2 regions of the Nocardioides sp. P5_E3 genome follow, and region 2 is predicted to be linked to the other one. Evidence: predicted binding sites of a transcription regulator. Region 2 holds the regulator's gene; the other holds the start of a gene.
What was found. Region 2 encodes LexA, which represses DNA repair genes until DNA is damaged. Its sites were predicted from a motif close to TCGAACANNTGTTCGA; they were not measured.
Positions count from the first base shown of each region.

Region 1: ACXJKB_RS08880 (LysM peptidoglycan-binding domain-containing protein) is a predicted target of LexA. The motif match lies at 1,498-1,513, and genes of this name have one in related genera.

Region 1 covers NZ_JBFUMR010000011.1:31,829-35,463, reverse strand. Annotated here, with positions in the region: gene ACXJKB_RS08890 (hypothetical protein) at 1-328, opposite strand, end outside; gene ACXJKB_RS08885 (hypothetical protein) at 338-1,393, opposite strand; gene ACXJKB_RS08880 (LysM peptidoglycan-binding domain-containing protein) at 1,548-2,225, shown strand; gene ACXJKB_RS08875 (Rv3235 family protein) at 2,222-2,740, shown strand; gene secA (preprotein translocase subunit SecA) at 2,768-3,635, opposite strand, start outside.
Region 2 covers NZ_JBFUMR010000017.1:25,330-28,964, forward strand. Annotated here, with positions in the region: gene ACXJKB_RS12385 (LysM peptidoglycan-binding domain-containing protein) at 314-664, opposite strand; gene ACXJKB_RS12390 (SDR family NAD(P)-dependent oxidoreductase) at 853-1,659, opposite strand; gene lexA (transcriptional repressor LexA) at 1,788-2,510, shown strand; gene ACXJKB_RS12400 (NAD(P)/FAD-dependent oxidoreductase) at 2,558-3,635, shown strand, end outside.

The DNA.
Region 1 (3,635 bases), on a different contig from region 2:
ACCACGCCACCTCGGGCACCGAGCGCTCGCTCGCCCCGCGTACGCCGGTGACCGCGCGCAGCGGGACGATCCAGTCCTGTCCGGTCGCGTCGAGCAGGCACCACTCCTCCCCCACCCGGGCCAGCCTTCCCTCGAGCCGGCCGACGTGCGGGAGGTCGAGGGCCACGTCGCGGCCCCGTGAGGCCATCAGCCGACTGGCGAGCGTGACGGAGCCGTACTCGGTCCGCGCCCGGTCGGCGAGCTCGGCCTCGCGGTCGACCTCCCACGCTGCGGCCGCCTGCCCCTCGAGGTCGTCGAGCAGCGCGAACAGGTCGTGCTCCCAGGACATGGGGCGAGCCTAGCCAGCGACGTCGACGAGCTCGCAGGTCTTGGTGTCCGGCCGGCACCGGGCCAGCCCCTCGGTCTCACCGGTCGACGAGACAAGCACGGCGAGCAGCTGCCCCGGGGACTCCCAACGGAACCCCGGTACCAGGAACTGCCATCCCTCCGGCGCGGTGAGCGCCCCGGCGTCCGAGCCGTCGCGACGCTGCACCTGCAGCTCGACCGTCCCTGACGCCTCGCCGCCCACCGTCCCCGGCGGGACGTAGGCGACCCACTCCTCGTCGGCCACCAGCACGTCGTGCGTCGGCAGCGGGCCCAGCCGGGTCAGCGTGCCGTCGTCCGCGAGCACCGCGAGGTAGGGAGCCCCCTGGGTCGCGTCGGTCCGGCCGTAGGTCCCCTCGTTGACCACCAGGCCCGCGTCGGTGGCGCCGAGCACGACCTGCCCCGGCGCGGTCTCGGCGAGGTCGACGGTCGCACCGTCGACCAGTGGCCGCCAGAGCCACTGGAAGTCGGGTCCGCCGGCCACGACGAGTCCGTCTGCGGTCACCGCGATCGCGCGCGGCGGCGGACTCATCGCGCCCCGCGGCAGGTCCACGGCGCCGAGGCCCTCGCCGCCCTCCTCGGTGTCGGCACCGACGAGCATCCACCGATGGTCCGACTCGGTCCGGACGTAGGCGACGCGGCCGCCGTCGGCCGAGATCGCGGGCGGCTGGTCGATCTCGCCCTCGATCCTCTGCGGCTCGGCGTCGTAGCCCCACCACCAGGTGCCGTCGTCGCGGAGACCGACCCAGTGGGTGCCGCGGCCTGCCACGGTGTACCAGCGTCCGGCCACCTGCTCGCCACCGACGTGGAGGTCGAGCGCGACGGCCACGGGCAGGTGGGTGTCGGCACTGCTGCTGGGGTCGGGATCGCCGGCGGACGACTCGATCGGCTCCGGGGTCGGCTCCGCGGTGGGCTCGGCCGTCGCTCCGGTGACTGCGGGTGCGTCGCCGCTGTGGTTCGCCCCGCAGCCGGACGTCAGGGTCAGCAGCACGGCCGCAGCCGTAGACCGGGTCCGGGCTCGCGTCGTCATGGTCCTCACCGTCATCGTCCCCCTTCATCCGGGAGACGCCATGACCCCTGCATCGGTTGCCGCGAGCCGGCCGGCACCTTGGGGAGGAGCCGTTGACACACCTGGCGAACACTCGTTGAATGATGCAAACGCACGCAAACGAAAGGATCGCGTGGTGACTCGGGGGTCGATTTGCGCGGCGCGGCCGTACGCCGTCTGGCTCGGCGTCACGGCCGCCGCCGCAGCGGCGGCACACATCGTGCCCGGCACCTGGCGTGCAGCCGCCCACGCGAGTGCCGCCGAGACGCTCCCCCAGACGATGGTCGCCGCCTGCGCCACCGTGCTGGCCCTGTCCCTGGCGTGGCTCTGGGTCGTCACCTCGGTGACGGTCGTCGAGGTCGTGACGGGCGCGGTGCCGCGCAGCGGAGGAGCCACGCGTCGACTGGTGCTGCTCGCGTGCGGCGCGGCCGTGGTCGCCGGTACGGCGCTCCCCGCGCAGGCCTCGAGCGGCGACGGAGCCGAGGTGCTCGTCGGGCTCCCGCTGCCCGAGCGTGCCGCCGCGCCGGACACGTCGGAGCGCCCGGCTGCGCCGGTCGCCTCGATCGCCGCGACGACTGCAGACGCCTACGTGGTCCGGACCGGCGACTCGCTGTGGTCCATCGCCCGCGCGCACCCGGCACCGGCCGGCGACGTCGAGACCCGCTGGCGGGCGATCTGGCGCCACAACCGCGGCGTCGTGGGCGGAGACCCCGACCTGATCCACCCGGGCCAGGCACTCCGCCTGCCCGACACCGACACGAGCACAGAGCCGAGCACCGAGCTGAGCAACGAGAAGGACGGAGAACGACGATGAGCACACCCGACAGCGCCGAGGCCGAGGTCATCACGCTCCGACCGAGCGCCGGCATGGCCAGCGTGCAGGGCGCCCTGGCCCTGGACCTGACTCCGCGCACCGCTCCCCCGCGGCCGCGCCTGCGCAGCACCCGCGCGAGCGACGTGGCCGACCTGGAGCGCGCCTCCCGGGAGCAGGTGGACGCCTTCGTCGGCCGCTACCTGCAGGCCGCCGTCGAGATCGCCGCCGGCGACCGGCAGGTCGCCCAGCTCCTGCGCCACACGGTCCCGGAGGTCTTCGACGCGATGTCGGGCCGCGCCCGGACGGTCACCGCCGCCGGCGGCCTCGCCCCGGGCCGGGTCCGGGGACCCAACCCGGCGCGGCCGGTCGTGGTCGGCGTACGCACCGCCCTGATCCGCAGCGACGCGGTCGAGGCCAGCGCGCACGTGCGCTACGGCCGTCGCTCACGCGCGGTCGCCGCACGATTCGAGGTCGTGCGGGACCGGTGGCAGTGCGTGGCGATCACCTGGGGTTGAGCTCGGGGCTGACGCCCCGTGGGGTGTTCAGCCGCCCATGGTCGCGCGACCCATGGCGCCGCCGGGGGCGCCGTGGCAGCGCTTGAACTTCTGTCCCGAGCCGCAGGGGCACAGCGAGTTGCGACCGACACCGGCGAACGGGTCGTCCTCGGCGCCCGCGGACGCGTGGACCTCGGCCTCACCGTCCTCGGACGGCGCGCTGTAGGACAGGTTCTGCGGACGGTTGGGCTTGTCGAGGCCCTTGGCCCGGATGGTGGGCGTGTGCTGGTGCGGCTGCTGCGGCTGGGCACCGGGCGCATGGGCCGCCGCCTGCGCGAAGTCGATCTGCGGGGTGGACGCGGAGACCTGGGGAGCGACCGGCTGGGCCTGCACCTCGTCGTCCTCGTCGTCCTCGACCTCGACCTGGAGGTTGAAGAGGAAGCCGACCGACTCCTCCTTGATGCCGTCCATCATCGCGGCGAACATGTCGAAGCCCTCGCGCTGGTACTCCACGAGCGGGTCGCGCTGGGAGTAGGCCCGCAGGTAGATGCCCTCGCGGAGGTAGTCCATCTCGTAGAGGTGCTCGCGCCACTTGCGGTCGAGCACGGAGAGGACGACGCGGCGCTCGAGCTCGCGCTGCACCTCCTCGCCCATCTCGTCCTCGCGGCGGTCGTAGGCCTCCTGCACGTCCTTCTGCAGGTCCTCGACGAGCTTCTCGCGGCCGAGGCCCTCGACCCCTCCGGCCTCCTTGACGAGGCCCTCCTTGGTCAGGCCGACCGGGTAGAGCTGGTTGAGCGCGGTGAACAGGCCGTCGAGGTCCCAGTCCTCGGCGTAGCCCTCGGTCGCGCCGCGGACGTAGCCCGCGATCACGTCGTCGAGGAAGCCGCGGATCTGCTCGCCCAGGTCGGCGCCCTCG
Region 2 (3,635 bases):
GGTGCGATGTGCCGCCACCACACGAGCTGGGCGGCGGATGGTGGCGGCAGATGGCATGAATCCGACCGCCATCGGCGCGATGTGCCGCCACCCCGGCGAGCGGCAGCGCACGAGCGTGCGATGTGCCGCCACCCTCCCGAGCGCCACCCCGACGACCACACCGGGCACCTGGATCTCGTGACGGTCGCTGCGCGACCTCCTCGATCGACGAGGTGGTCGGAAATGCGCCGAGGGGCGGGCCACTGGGCCCGCCCCTCGGTCTTCCCCTTGGTTCCACCAGCCGGGGTCGAAGCGGCTGATGGAGGCCTCTGCGTCAGTCGGAGACGACTGGGACGCGGAGCTTCTGGCCGGCCGCGAGGCCGGCGGACTCGAGGGCGTTGAGCCGCTCGATCTCGCTCATCATGGAGCGGACGTCGCCGTCGGTGGCGATCTCGCTGGCGATCCCCCACAGGGTGTCGCCCGGCGCGACCTGGACGATCTCGGTCGGGGCCGGCTGGCCGGCCTCGCCGGTGCCGACCGCGCCGCCGGCGAGCATGAACGCCACGCCGAGGACGAGGAACAGCGACGTCAGGAAGACCGCCAGCCGGCCGCGACGGGTCAGACGAACCGTCGAGCGGGCACGCGGGATGGCGGTGAAAGCAGGTGCAAGGCTGAGGGTGCTCATGGTGGCCTCCTGGGGAAGATCAGCCGGTCGTGTTCTGTCGAGCGAATGTCTAGTCGGACCCACCGACAGTGGCTGTGACCACCGGGTGTCGATCAGACGTTCGATCGAACGTGTGTACGACGTTAGAGCACGTGTTCGAACAGTTCAAGCACCTTGTCGAACAAATGTTCGGCGTGTTCGAACGGACCTCAGCGGCGCCTCATCGCCCGCCGACCCTGGGCCGCGAAGAGCCCGGCCGCGTGCTGCATCAGCCCGGGCGCGAGCGCCGAGCCGCGGACGACTCCCCCGCGCCAGCCCGGCACGGCCCGCACGACGCGTCGGGATCCGATCAGCGCGACAGCCGCAGCAGCGACGTCGGAGACGTCGAGGATCGGGCCACCCGAGTGGACCAGCTGCGACCCGAGGCCCGCCGGGTCCTGGGCGGCGAGCATCGCCGTGTCGACCCCGTCGGGGCACAGGGCGTGGACCCCCACCCCGCGCGGCGCCTCGGCGTTGACGGAGGTGGAGAGGGAGACGACGGCGGCCTTCGTGGCGGCGTACATGCTGTAGCCCGGAACCGGCCCGAGGCCGGCGAGCGAGGCGATGTTGACGACGTCGCCGCCTGCCGAGCCGAACGCCGCGAGCGCCGCGCGGGTGCCCCACGTCGTACCGAGCAGGTTGACCTCGACGAGCCGGCGCACCTGTTCCTCCGACAGATCGACGAGGGAGCCGTCGTCACCGACCCCCGCGTTGTTGAACCACGCGGTCAGCACGCCGTGTCGCGCGGCCTCCTCCGCCACGAGGCGGTGGGCGTCAGGATCGCGTACGTCCTGGGCGAGGCCGGCGACGGCGCCGATCTCCGCCGCCGTCGCGGCCGCCGCCCAGCCGTCGACGTCGCCGATGACGACGTGGTGCCCGCGAGCGACCAGGAGCTCCGCGATCCCGCGCCCGATCCCACGGGCTCCACCCGTCACGACGCAGGAGGACGGCGGGCCGGTCAGCTGGCTGGTCGACATGCCCGGACACTAGCGACACGCGGCTTCGAACAGGTGTTTGATCCTGCGGCGTTCCGAGGTCTACGGTGGGCGCACCTGATCCTCCCTGTCCAGCCGCGGACGGAGGGGTCGACGCTAGTGGAGGACGCATGGCCAAGCAGGACGACAAGAACGTCATCGAGATGCCCGACGGCCCCCCGGACGCCACCGGTCTGACCCCGCGCCAGCAGCGGGTGCTCGCCACGATCAAGGACTCGATCGAGACCAAGGGCTACCCGCCCTCGATGCGTGAGATCGGCCAGGCCGTCGGCCTCACCTCGTCGTCCAGCGTCGCCCACCAGCTCCGCGTGCTCGAGGGCAAGGGCTTCCTCAAGCGCGACCCCAACCGCCCGCGCGCCCTCGAGGTGTTCCTGCCCGAGGTGATGGCTGCGCGGCGCAGCATGTCGAGCTCGGAGGAGCCGTCGTACGACGAGACCGGCATCGGCGACGCCAACCCCGTCGCCACCAACGTCCCGGTCGTCGGCCGCATCGCCGCCGGTGGCCCGATCCTCGCCGAGGAGCAGGTCACCGACGTGTTCCCGCTGCCCAAGCAGCTCGTCGGCGAGGGCACCCTCTTCCTCCTCGAGGTCTCCGGTGACTCGATGGTCGACGCGGCGATCTGCAACGGCGACTACGTCGTCATCCGTCAGGAGCAGACCGCCACCAACGGCCAGATCGTCGCGGCGATGATCGAGGGCGAGGCGACCGTCAAGACGTTCCAGCGCAAGGACGGCCACGTGTGGCTGCTCCCCCACAACGACGCCTACGACCCGATCCCGGGCGACAACGCGACGATCCTCGGTGTCGTGACGGCGGTGCTCCGCAGCCTCTGATCGACCGGCGAGGGACACCCCGACCAGCGAGGGTGCACGATGGCGGCATGAGCAACGTGGAGCAGTCCTATGACTACGTCATCGTCGGTGCGGGGGTCGCTGCGGCGAGCGCCGTGAAGGGCATCCGTTCGCAGGACGGGGCCGGGCGCATCGCGGTCCTGGGCTCCGAGCCCGACAAGCCGGTCTACCGGCCCGTCCTGACCAAGGACCTCTGGCTCAAGGACGACGAGACCCTCGAGGGATCCTCCCTCGCCGGCGACCTCGACGAGGACGACGCTGTCGACCTGGTCACCGACACCACGGTGACCGGGATCGACCCCGGCGCCCACGTCGTACGCCTCGCCGACGGCAGCAGCGTCGGCTACGGCAAGCTGCTGCTCGCCACCGGCGCCGAGCCCCGCGTGCTCTCCGTCGACCCCGGCCCGCGGGTCATCTACTACCGCACCGCCGCCGACTACCAGCGGCTGCGCGCCGTCGCGACCGAGGGCAGCCACGTCGCGGTCATCGGCGGTGGCTACATCGGCTCGGAGATCACCTCCGCCCTCGTGCAGAACGGTGTCCAGGTCACCCTCGTGCTGGACCTCGAGGACGTGCAGGAGCAGATGTTCCCCCGCGCCCTCGCCGCCACCCTGACCAAGGCCTTTGCCGACCGCGGCGTGACCGTCGTGCACGGCTCGGTCGAGGGTGGCGAGGAGGACGACGGCGGCGTCCGGATCCGCCTCGGCGACGGCACCTCCATCACCGCCGACGCAGCCGTCATCGGCGTCGGCGTCCTCCCGCGCACCGGGCTCGCCGAGGCCGCCGGCCTCGAGGTCGACAACGGCGTCGTCGTGGACGAGCACCTGCGCACGAGCGACGCGGACGTGTACGCCGCGGGCGACGTCGCGTCCTACCCCGACGCCCTCCTCGGGCGCCGTCGCGTCGAGCACGTCGACCACGCCGAGAAGTCGGGCGAGCACGCCGGCAAGGTGATGGCCGGCGCCGACGAGACGTACGACTACACGCCCTTCTTCTGGTCCGACATCCTCGACTACGGCTACGAGGCGGTCGGCGAGACCAGCAGCCGGCTCGACATGGTGGAGGACTGGAAGGACGGCGAGGTCGGCACCGGCGTCGTCTACTACC